Regions from separate parts of the Lysinibacillus fusiformis genome, predicted to be linked through region 3. Evidence: riboswitches for the same ligand, from Rfam matches in the RefSeq annotation. Region 3 holds a riboswitch; each other region holds the start of a gene.
What was found. A riboswitch is a leader RNA that binds a small molecule or an ion and turns the genes downstream of it on or off. The one in region 3 is predicted to bind lysine.
Positions count from the first base shown of each region.

Region 1: linked by a shared signal. The riboswitch ahead of JTI58_RS20740 (transporter substrate-binding domain-containing protein) and the one ahead of JTI58_RS10300 (amino acid permease) in region 3 are both predicted to bind lysine.
Region 2: linked by a shared signal. The riboswitch ahead of JTI58_RS01890 (aspartate kinase) and the one ahead of JTI58_RS10300 (amino acid permease) in region 3 are both predicted to bind lysine.

Region 1 covers NZ_CP070490.1:4,218,819-4,223,114, forward strand. Annotated here, with positions in the region: gene odhB (2-oxoglutarate dehydrogenase complex dihydrolipoyllysine-residue succinyltransferase) at 1-1,070, shown strand, start outside; lysine riboswitch at 1,411-1,597, shown strand; gene JTI58_RS20740 (transporter substrate-binding domain-containing protein) at 1,717-2,574, shown strand; gene JTI58_RS20745 (amino acid ABC transporter permease) at 2,745-3,470, shown strand; gene JTI58_RS20750 (amino acid ABC transporter ATP-binding protein) at 3,483-4,214, shown strand.
Region 2 covers NZ_CP070490.1:376,278-380,573, forward strand. Annotated here, with positions in the region: gene JTI58_RS01885 (YslB family protein) at 254-688, shown strand; gene JTI58_RS01890 (aspartate kinase) at 782-2,008, opposite strand; lysine riboswitch at 2,143-2,321, opposite strand; gene uvrC (excinuclease ABC subunit UvrC) at 2,430-4,220, opposite strand.
Region 3 covers NZ_CP070490.1:2,089,636-2,093,931, reverse strand. Annotated here, with positions in the region: gene JTI58_RS10310 (sensor histidine kinase) at 1-229, opposite strand, end outside; gene JTI58_RS10305 (response regulator transcription factor) at 234-926, opposite strand; gene JTI58_RS10300 (amino acid permease) at 1,081-2,544, opposite strand; lysine riboswitch at 2,627-2,803, opposite strand; gene JTI58_RS10295 (CynX/NimT family MFS transporter) at 2,982-4,190, shown strand; gene JTI58_RS10290 (hypothetical protein) at 4,260-4,296, opposite strand, start outside.

The sequences.
Region 1 (4,296 bases), 2.1 Mb from region 3:
ATACTGTACTAGTTGGTCAAGTTATCGCAGTAGTAGAAGCAGGCGAAGGCGCAGCAGCAGCTCCAGCGGCAGCACCAACTGAAGCAGCTCCAGCTCCGGCAGCGCCACAAGCAGCACCTGCACCAGTAGCAGCGGCTCCAGTAGTAGAAGAAACTTCTGGTGAACGTGTAGTTGCATCGCCAGCAGCACGTCGTCTTGCACGTGAAAAAGGTATTGACCTTGCAGCGGTATCTCCAGTAGATCCACAAGGACGCGTACGTGTACAAGATGTAGCAGCACATGGTACAGCACCAGCTGTAGCACCAGTAGCAGCACCTACATCAGTAGCAACTTCAGGTGGCCCAGTAGTATTCACACCAGCAGCTAATTCTGACCGTGTAACAATTGAAAAAATGAGCCGTCGTCGTCAAACAATTGCAAAACGTTTATTAGAAGTGAAACAATCAACAGCAATGTTAACAACATTCAACGAAATTGACATGACAAACATCATGGCACTTCGTAAACGTAAACAAGAAGAGTTTGTGAAAGCAAACGACATCAAACTTGGTTTCATGTCATTCTTTACAAAAGCTGTTGTTGCAGCACTGAAAAAATATCCATACGTAAACGCTCAAATCTCTGGCGATGAAATTCATTTAAATAACTTCTTTGATATCGGTATTGCTGTATCAACTGAAGAAGGTTTAGTCGTACCAGTTGTACGCGATGCAAATAGCAAAAACTTCGCTGAAATCGAAAAAGATATCGCTAACTTAGCGACAAAAGCTCGTGATAAAAAATTAGGCCTAAATGACATGGCTGGTGGATCATTCACAATCACAAACGGTGGTGTATTCGGTTCATTAATGTCAACACCAATTATGAACGGTACGCAAGCTGGTATTTTAGGTATGCACTCAATTGTTAACCGTCCAGTTGGCGTAAATGGTGAAGTTCAAATCCGTCCAATGATGTATGTAGCACTTTCTTACGATCACCGTATCATCGATGGAAAAGATTCTGTAGGATTCTTAAAAACAGTTAAAGAATTGATCGAAAATCCTGAAGATTTATTATTAAATTCATAATGCCATTAAACCCTGCGAACAATGTTCAGCAGGGTTTTTTTGTGCATGACGAAAGGTTTTGACCGATTCTATTTTGAAAGAGTACGAATGTTATATCGTTTAGAGGAGCCAAAAGAAATAAACGCAACTTTTCTCACAGAGAGTACATGCGCTCTAATAAAAATTTGTTGTAATTTTCGGAAATATCGATGAAAGCTCAACGATTTAAAATGGATAGAGAACGCACAATACCCTAATATTGTCATTAGTCAGAAAAATGTTAAAACTGTCTTGACGAACATATTAGTTTTATAGTAGTATCTAAATATCAATTAAATAAACAAACCTCACGAATTTTTACCAGTGAGGTAGAGGCGCGGTATTTATTAGTTCATTGTAGAGTTCAAGCAAGCGAAGACGCAATGAAGAAGGAAATATCGCCGAAGTATAAAAGGAGCTCGTACTTTTATACTGGGTCTGCAGTGAATAAGTGCAGGACTGTCCTAGTAAATGGATTTCCAGATTTACTAGGTTGTGCTATCTCGGAAACATGGAAATTATAGTGAGGATTTGGGCAACTGTCATAAAAGGTAAGACCTAAGTTCAATATACTTAGGTCTTTTTTAGTACAGTTGTCTTATTTTTTTACAGAAAAGGGGAGTTTTTCATGAAAAGAAAATGGTTGTTAGTAATGATCTCTATCATGACGGTAATTGTGCTAGCTGCATGTGGCACAAGTGACAAAAAAGAGGGCGGTTCAGGTGATGCTGGAGCTGACAAAGAAGAAGGCGGCGGTGAATTCCGAATTGGAATGGAGGCTGGCTACCCACCGTTCAACTGGACACAGCAAGACGATGCGAATGGCGCTGTGAAAATAGCGGATAATGCAGAGTATGCAGGCGGCTATGATGTACAAATGGCGAAAAAAATCGCTGAAGGTTTAGGCAAAGAGTTAGTCATAGTTAAAATGGAGTGGGACGGATTAGTGCCAGCGCTACAATCGAACAAAATTGATGCGATTATCGCAGGGATGTCACCAACAGAAGAACGTAAGAAAACGATTGATTTTACAGAAAACTATTACACTTCTGATTTTGTGATGGTTATTAAAAAAGGTAGTAAATATGAAGATGCAAAATCAATTCAAGATTTCTCAGGTGCTAAAATTACATCACAATTAAATACATCAAACTACACAGTGATTGATCAAATCAAAGGCGTAGAAAAACAAACGGCAATGGAAAGCTTCCCAGCAATGCGTGTGGCTTTAGAAGCAGGTAAAATTGATGGCTATGTAGCTGAACGTCCAGAGGGTATTTCTGCTGCTGCTGCCAACGATAAGTTCACATATGTAGCATTTGAAGAAGGCTTTGATACAGATCCATCAAATACTTCAATTGCTGTAGGCTTACGTAAGGACGACGCAAATCGTGAAAAAATCAATGAAGTCCTAAAAGGCATTTCGGAAGACGATCGTCAAGCGATTATGGAAGAAGCTATTTCGCAACAACCAGCAGCACAATAATGACAAGGCACGGGCTAGTTGCTAGTCCGTGCATGATCATTTCATCATTATCAAAATGAGAACCTCTCTACATAATGATAATGTCCTAGCGTGACAAAACATAGAATGGTAGAAAGAGCTAGGACACAAAAGATATAAGCAAGCAAGATGACATTGTTAGGAGGAACATCATGAGTCTTGAATGGATACTTTCAATTATTGAAAACAACTGGCAAATGTTTTTACGAGGTGCGTATTATACGTTACTGATTTCGAGTATTAGTACAATTATTGGTGCATTTATCGGATTTTTCATCGGAATTATGCATACGATTCCAGTTCGTAAAAAAGGTGTGAAATTTTATAGCTTAAAGCTCATTAATTTTATACTGACATGCTATGTTGAATTTTTCCGTGGTACACCAATGATTGTACAGGCTATGGTTGTCTACTACGGATTAGATATCGCATTCGGTATCGATATGCACTTTATTACAGCAGGTATTTTAGTCGTTTCCCTCAATACAGGGGCATACATGGCAGAAATTGTTCGTGGCGGTATTGTATCGATTGATAATGGTCAATACGAGGCAGCATCAGCAATTGGTATGAATCACTTCCAAATTATGATTCACGTTGTCTTACCACAAGTAGCGCGTAACGTCTTACCAGCGACTGGTAACCAATTAATTATGAATATTAAAGATACAGCCGTTTTAAATGTCATTGGGGTAACGGAATTATTCTTCCAAACTAAATCAATTTCAGGTAACAACTTCCGCTATTTCGAATCATTCTTTGTTGCATGTATTCTTTATTTCATCATGACATTTACCGCATCACGCATTCTTCTTTACGTTGAAAAACGTTTAGATGGACCTGATGCCTATCAAAAAGAACAAAAAGAAGCCGTATAGGGGGACGCACAAATGGCAGTCATTAAAATCGAACATTTAAGTAAATCATTTGGACGTAACCAAGTGTTAAAAGATGTGAATTTCCAAGTGGAAAAAGGGGAGGTAGTTTGTTTAATTGGCTCCTCTGGCTCTGGTAAATCCACACTGCTTCGTTGCATTAATTTATTAGAAACACCAAGTGGCGGTCAAATTATTTATAAAGGGGAAGACATCTTAGATGAAAAGCACAATATTCAAGAATATCGTACACATCTAGGCATGGTGTTCCAGCAGTTCAATTTATTTAACAACCACAACGTCATAAGTAATTGCACAGTGGGCCAAGTCAAAGTGTTAAAACGTTCGAAAAAAGAAGCAGAAGAAACGGCGCTTAAATATTTGAAAATCGTTGGCATGGATCAATATGTGAATGCCAAGCCGCGTCAGCTTTCAGGCGGACAAAAGCAGCGTGTGGCCATCGCTCGCGCCTTATCGATGAATCCAGATGTAATGCTATTTGATGAGCCAACATCCGCATTAGACCCAGAAATGGTGGGTGAGGTATTAAAGGTGATGCGTCAGCTAGCAGATGAGGGCAATACGATGCTCATCGTGACACATGAGATGGAATTTGCCAAAGAAGTGGCAGATCGTGTTGTCTTTATGGATAAAGGCGTAATTGTCGAAGAAGGCCCTCCAGCACAAGTGTTAGTTAATCCATTACATGAACGTACGAAGGAATTTTTAAAGCGTACTTTAAAATAAGCACAAAAAAGGTGAGTCCAACCAGTTGGACTCACTTATTTTCTAGAATTCCATTCTGCATAAAGCACAAAGCAGATTGCGA
Region 2 (4,296 bases), 1.7 Mb from region 3:
ACTTAAAATAGCACAACAAAAGAAGTCATCATTTTGTAAATGATACTTCATTGACTGTGTATTTCATCATGGTACAATATTATGACATGTTTATTGTACTCTCAAGAGCTACGAGCGTCAAGGCAACTCGGAGTTTTTCATAGAGCTTATTAAAGAACTAATCTAGTACATGATGCGTCGTTTTTTCTCGAAAAATCTATCATTACTTTATTACCGTTAAATTTTAAGAAAATTCTAAGAAAGAAGGATAACAATGTTAAACACTCCATCTCCTACAATCTCATCATTTGGCTATGAGATCATTCGTGATCATATTCTATCTTCTATACTCGGTAAACATGAAGATGATGTCCTTTATTGGGCAGGTAAAGAGCTTGCTCGCAAGTTCCCATGTAAAAGTCAAGATGAACTTATCGCATTTTTCGCAGATGCCTGCTGGGGTACATTAGAGCTTATGAAGGAATCAAAGGATGGACGCATTTTCCAGTTGACAAACGACCCTGAAATTCTGCAAATTAAACAACGTAGCTTTAAACTTGAAGCAGGATTTATAGCAGAGCAAATTCAACTAGCTAAAGGCTACCTTACAGAATGCTATAATGAAAAGCGAGAAAAGCAACAATACGTCATGTTTACAGTCAAATGGGACGTCAAAGAACGTATTATGAATACCATTCCCTCAGAGTAATAAAAAGGATTGTCTCCCCCTAACGGGATGACAATCCTTCTTTTTTCTTCCTTTAATTTCGGACAATTACATAAAATGCTGTTTCTTCTATTATTATATGTAAAGTGCTTGCTCTAAATTAAACTCATCATGCAGTGCATTAGCTGCTTGGATCATATCATCCTGTGGTACAACAACAGAAACTTTTATTTCAGAAGTACTCACCATTTTCACAGGGATATTTTCACGACGCAACCGATCAAACATACGAGCAGCAACACCTGGATTAGAGGCCATGCCTGAACCAATAATGGAAACTTTCGCTAACCCTATTTCGAAGTCTGCAAAACTAAATCCGAGTGATAATTTACTATCTTCTAGAACACGTAATGCTTCTGCAAATTCCTCTTTTAAAATGGAAAACGAAACAGTTGGTTTCAGCCCATCAATAATGGCTTGAACAATAATATCTACATTAATGCGGTTCTCAGCAAGAATAGTAAATATATCTGCTAATGAAGCATTAGATAAAGCATCATACCCTACTGTTAAACGAATAATATCTGATTCAAAGGCCACGCCACGAACAACTAAGTTTTTTTCCATTTCCACTTCCTCCTTCAATAAAGTGCCTACTGACTCTACTAAACTTGAGCGTATGATAACAGGCATTTGAAATTTCTTTGCTAACTCCACCGCACGTGGATGTATGACATGAGATCCTAAATGAGATAATTCTAACATTTCATCATAGGAAATTTCCTGTAGCTTTTGGGCATGTGTCACATAACATGGATCTGCTGTATAAACACCGTCCACATTTGTATACATATCAGCTCGCTCCGCTTCCAATGCGATGGCAAGCGCTACAGCTGCCGTTTCAGCTCCACCTTTCCCAAGCATGGTGATATTGTGATCTTCGTCAACCCCTTGTTCCCCAGCAATGACTACAATTTGCCCCTGTGCAAAGTGTTCTTCGATTCGACTAACATCAATATAGTCGATACGCGCATGCTGATACATACCATCCGTATGAATACCTGCCTGCCATCCAGTCAGAGACACAGCCTCATAGCCTGCTTCCTGTAAGGCAATGGCAAATAAAGCACTAGATAATTGAGAGCCTGTAGACAAAACTGCATCTAATTCTCGTTTTGACGCATCGTCAGTTAGTTGATGTACCATCATTTTCATTTCTTTGGCAGTATGTCCCATTGCTGCAACAACTACCACTACATCAAATCCTCTGTCCTTTTCAGCAATCGCTTTCCGAGCTGCCTGTTGGATTTGTTCAGTAGAAGCTAATGCAGCTCCTCCAAACTTCATCACAATTTTAGCCATTTCTTTCATTCTCCCTTCCAGTCCATGTATTTCACCTAATTACAGGAGACAAAACCGTTTCTAGAAAAACTAAAAGGCAGCCTCCACATAACGTGAAAGCTGCCTATAACATGTACAATAATCGTAACTTGCGCATGTGTGATAGCTCTCCGAAACGTTTAGAATCGACAGTCTTACATTTCTTAAATGCAAAACCAGTACAGCAATGGAAACAACAACGCTGGACTTCGGCAAGCTCCCCTTTCACACAATATCTCTGGACTTGTCCATCCTCCATTGTGTTACTCTTGAATCTTGCACCTCTATCATCACCTTAAAGTGAATGTATTCAATTCATTAAGCCTTAGCGTAAATAAGCTAGTCACGCCAGTTAGCTCTCCATAACATTAAAAACAATGTTATTTATAACCATAGCACATGCCTATTCCTTTGACAATGATTCTTGCTGAAAATAGCTAAAAATTTGGCTTGCTAAATTAGCGGGCATCCCTGCCTCCTGTAAAGTTAGCTCGCTCGCCTCTCGAATTTTTTTGACTGATCCGAAATATTTAAGCAACTGTTGCTTACGTTTTGGTCCTACCCCTTCAATATGATCTAATACAGATTGAATGGCATGCTTCTCATGCTGTTGACGCAAGAAGGTAATAGCAAAGCGGTGGACTTCGTCTTGAATTCGTTGTAATAAATAGAAGCCATCACTTGTACGTTTTAAGGCAATCACCTCTGGCGGATCACCAAACAATAGCTGAGATGTATTATGCTTGTCATCCTTGGCTAAACCAGCAATCGGTATGACAAGACCAAGCTCATCTTCTAGTACTTCACGGGCTACTTCCATTTGCCCCTTACCACCATCAATTAACACTAAATCTGGTAATGGTAGACCTTCCTTTAAAACACGTATATATCGACGACGTATAACCTCCTGCATTGCACCGTAATCATCATGCTTGGCTGCTGTACGCGTTTTATATTTTCGGTATTCCTTTTTTGCAGGCTTCCCATCAATGAAAACAACCATGGCAGATACTGCATCCGTTCCATGCATATGACTATTATCAAAAGCCTCAATTCGTAAAGGTGCACTAATACCCATTGCTTCACCTAGTGCCTCACAAGCACCAATCGTACGTTCTTCCTGACGTTCTATTAGCTGGAATTTAGCTGCCACAGCAATTTCGGCATTTTTGGTTGCTAATTCAACCAGTTCCTTCTTTTGTCCTCTTTTTGGTGTAAGGACTTTGATCTCTAATAATTCCGTTAAGATGGCTGCATCAATGGCTTGTGGAATAAAAATTTCTTTTGGCTTAATATGCTCTGGCTTTTCATAAAAGCGCCCAACAAATGTTAAGAATTCTTCCTCTGCATCCTGATAGATCGGGAAAATCGAGACATCACGCTCAATCAGTTTACCTTGGCGCACAAAGAAAACCTGAACACACATCCACCCTTTTTCAACGGCATAGCCAAATACATCGCGATTTGTAGTATCACTTGATACTATTTTTTGTTTCTGCATGACCGTATCAATATGAGCAATTTGATCTCGGAATTCCTTCGCTCTTTCAAATTCTAGGTTTTCAGCGGCTGCAAGCATTTTAACTTCAAGCTCTTTTTTAACTGCCTCCACACCACCATTGAGAAACTTCGTCATATCCTCAATCATCTCTTGATAAACCTGACCATCAATTTCCTTAACACAAGGTGCTAAGCATTGCCCCATGTGATAGTACAAGCAAACCTTGGAGGGTAATTGTACACATTTGCGCAACGGATACAGTCGATCCAATAGTTTTTTCGTTTCGCTCGCTGCATAGGCATTCGGATAAGGACCAAAATATTTAGCCTTATCCTTTTTTACCTTCCGTGTCGTAATCAGACGAGGATGTTTTTCATTCGTAATTTTTAAATATGGATAGGTCTTATCATCCGTTAACATGACATTATATTTTGGATCATGTAACTTGATGAGATTCAGCTCTAAAATAAGTGCTTCAATATTAGATGATGTCACGATATACTCAAAATCTTCTATTTCACCTACAAGTCTTTGAGTTTTTCCTTCATGTGTTCCAGTAAAATAGGAGCGTACACGGTTTTTCAGAACTTTTGCTTTACCGACATAAATGATTGTCCCTTGTCGATCCTTCATCAAATAGCAGCCAGGCTGATCCGGTAAAATATCCAGTTTTCGCTTTATTAAATCGTTCATTACCTACCTGCCCCCCTAAGTAAAAATTCCCCTCAATGAATCCTATTAGTTATTTTTCTTTATTATATAACGAAAA
Region 3 (4,296 bases):
CTTGGATTTTTTGATGCTGATCTAGTACGGTATTCATTGTAATAAGTAACTGTTGAATTTCTGAATTTGTAGTTGCTACTAAAATCTTTTCATAAGTCTGTTCATTCACAATTACTTGTAATTTTCTATGCGTGTATTGGATAGTGCGATCTTGTTCCTTTTTGACTTTCCATTGAAAAATAATAATCCCGATTAGCAATACCACTATTAGTAATAGAAATATCATCATATTCTTAACCCTCAAACTTATAGCCGATTCCCCATAGGGTTTTAATATATAGAGGATTTGACGGGTCATCTTCTATTTTTTCTCGTAGTCTTCTTATATGTACATTTATAATATTTTCATCGCCGTAGTAAGCATCTTTCCATATCATCTGATAAATTTGCTCTTTGGTAAAAACCCGATGACGATTTGTCACAAACAACTTTAAAATAGAAAATTCCTTTGATGTCAGCTTTACCTCTTGCCCGTTCTTTGCTATTGAGTAATTAACAATATCTATCTTTAAATTATCAATTTCTAGGACATCTTGCTTTTGGTTATCCTGACTAGAGTATTTTGTAGCTCTTCTGATAACAGCCTTTACACGTGCCGAAAATTCTAGCATAGAAAAGGGTTTAGCAATATAATCATCTGCTCCTAATCCTAAGCCCAATGCTTTATCAACATCGCTGTCTTTTGCAGACATAATAATGATAGGAAGTGCTGCCTGCTCTCGAATAATCTTTAATACTTCTAATCCATTTAGTTTAGGAATCATAATATCTAGGATGACTAAATCAAAGGTATTTTCTAAACAACTTTGTAATGCTTCTTCGCCATTGGTCACTGTTGTGACAGAGAAACCTTCCATTGTTAAGTAATTATCGACCATTTCGCGAATGGCTTCATCATCTTCTACGAGTAAAATATGCTTTTGCACTATCATGCACCTCTCCCTGCCAACTCTAAATTTCCATATCTATATTACATTACCATATTTATGATGTTTATTTTGAGAGATTTTGTTCATGATTGTTGAAAAAGAGCTGTCCTATAAACCCATCACTCTTTGGTTTACAGAACAGCTCTATTATTTAATCTTCAACTTTTAAATCACAATCTTTAAGTGGCAGCATTTTGGTTTTGTGCTTTATTTTATAGCCAAACCATAGTGCTAAAAATAGTGGAATCCCAATATACGAAACAAGGATGCCATACCAATCAATTTTATCACCTGTAAAGGCTGTGTAATTTTGTCCAATGACTACGATCATACAAACGGTAAAAGCAAATAATGGTCCAAACGGATATAATTTGGCTTTATAAGGTAATAACTTTGGATCTAAGCCCTGTGCATCAAACGCTCGGCGGAAACGATAATGACTAAATGCAATACCCAGCCATGCAATAAAGCCTGACATTCCAGAGGCATTTAATAGCCAGATATAAACCACTCCATCACCAAAGAATGATGCTAAAAATGCTAAACAGCCTACAGCTAATGTTGCCATCAGTGCATAAATCGGAATACCTCGACGACTTAGCTTTGCGAAAAATTTAGGTGCATGTCCATCCACCGCTAATTGCCATAGCATACGAGAAGATGCATATAGGCCTGAATTTCCTGCTGACAGCATAGCCGTTAAAATAATGGCATTCATTAATGAAGCAGCAAAGGCAATACCTAGGCGGTCAAACACTAGTGTAAACGGTGATACTGCGATATCTTCTGATAATAAACGTTCATCTGTGAATGGAATCAGCATCCCAATTGCACCAATCGCTAAAATATAAAACAAAAGAATACGCCAAAATACAGATTTAACAGCCTTCGGAATATTTTTACCAGGATCATCTGTTTCACCAGCTGTAATTCCAAGTAATTCTGTCCCTTGAAATGAAAATCCAGCAGCTAGGAAAATACCAAATGTAGCAAGGAAGCCACCATGGAATGGCCCATCACTAATAAAGAAATTAGTGAAACCTACAGGAGCCTGCCCACCTAAAATACCAAAAATCATTAGTAAGCTAATGATAATAAAAACGATGACCGTTACTACCTTAATCATGGCAAACCAATATTCACTTTCACCATAACTTTTCACGGATAGTAAATTAAACGTCAGTACTACAACAATAAATAATACTGTCCAAAGTGCTGATGAGCTATCCGGGAACCAATATTTCATAATTAATGACACGGCAGCGATTTCTGCAGCAATTGTGATTGCCCAGTTATACCAATAGTTCCAGCCTAATGCAAATCCTAAAGCAGGATCTACAAATTTGGTTGCGTAGGTACTAAATGAACCTGATGATGGCATATACGCAGCCATTTCTCCTAAACTCGTCATTAAAAAATACACCATAATACCGATTAAGGCATAGGCCAGCAATGCACCTCCAGGTCCTGCCTGTGCAATAGCACCACCACTGGCTAAAAATAGCCCCGTACCGATAGTACCGCCTAAAGAAATCATTGTAATATGGCGGCTTTTTAATTCTTTTTTCAGCTTCGGTGCTTTATGACCAAGCTGATTTACTTTTATTTCACTCACGATATAGCTTCCTTCCTATTTATGAGGCAAAAAAATGCCATCACATATACACTGTGATGGCTACGTTAATCCTCAGTTTTTCCTACATGATAGCTCAACACGTTGTGCAAACGTGACAGTTCTGTTCCTTTCGGAGACAGCCCCAGCATGAGGTTTTCAAGTCCCCTCACACTTCGGCAATATTTCCTTTCAGCTAATTTCATCAATGCTTGTCATTTCAATTAGCATACTTATAAATATCGCGACCTCTACCTCAATACAAACATGAGGCATATAATTATTAAATTTATGATGTTTATTATACTAACATAAGACCATAGACATTTCAATATAACGGAAAATGTTCTGTATTTTATGAATCTTCTACTATTTTTAATAGTGTGATAAAGTGTTATAGTAGTTCAATTAGAATGGTTATGATTAGGGGGGATTTTATTTTGACTACAAATGATCATTCCGCTAGTTATCCTAGTAAAAAAATTAGCTGGAAAGGAACAACCTTACTTTTAGTTTTCGGAGTTATCTTTATAGCCTCTACATTACGAATGCCACTAACTGTTGTTGGCCCAATTATATCCTTTATCCGTGAAGATCTTGGGATATCTAATGTATTGGCAGGCTTTCTAACAACGATTCCATTGCTTGCTTTTGCTATTATATCTCCATTTGCACCAGTTGTAGCACGCAAACTAGGGCTTGAGCTAACATTATTTTTATCAACTTTTCTATTGGCCTTTGGGATTGTCCTACGTTCACTCGGTACAACAGAGTTACTTCTATTAGGTACTGTGCTAATTGGCGTAGCCATTTCTTTTGGAAATGTACTTATTCCAGGATTATTAAAATTAAAATTTCCATACCATGTCGGTTTATTGATGGCCTTTTTCACCATGTCCATGAATTTAACTGCTGGTCTTGGTGCTGGTATTAGCTATCCTATAGCCAATTCATCGTTAGGCTGGCAAGGTGCGCTGTCCATTGCACTCGTACTCGTTCTCGTTACAATCTTAATTTGGATACCTCAATTAAAATCAAATAAACCCGAACCAGTTACTACATCTAAAAAGACAGGTACACCTTTATGGAAATCACCTGTTACTTGGGCTGTCACAGGCGCAATGGGGTTACAGTCTTTATTATTCTACACGACTGCAGCTTGGATTCCCGAGATCTATATTGCCCAAGGACTAGCTCCTGACAAGGCCGGTTGGATGTTTTCCATCATGCAATTCTCACAAGTACCAATGGCTTTGGCTGTGCCTATAATTGCAGGTAAAATGACTTCACAACGCCCCCTTGTATTGATGTTTACATCCTTCTATTTAGTAGGCTTTGTTGGTGTTGTCATGGAATGGACTAGTCTTGGTGTACTGTGGATGGTCCTTCTAGGGTTAGCAGGAGGTTCTTCATTCGCCCTAGCAATGATGTTCTTCACTCTCCGCACTCGTACTGCATTTGAGGCAGCTGATTTATCAGGCTTTGCACAATCTTTGGGTTATTTATTTGCCGCAATTGGTCCTATTCTTTTTGGCTACTTGCATGATTTCTTTGGTGGCTGGAATATTGCGGGATGGCTCTTTGTCGTTGTGGCAATATTACTCTTCTTTTGCTCAATGAGAGCCTCCAAGGATGAATATGTGCATTAATAAATAAAGCAGATGGTTCAGGTTCCCCATCTGCTTTATTTCTATATGGTGTATACGTTTACGCATTGTTTAATGGTCAGCTTGCTGTAGTAATGTTAGCAATTCT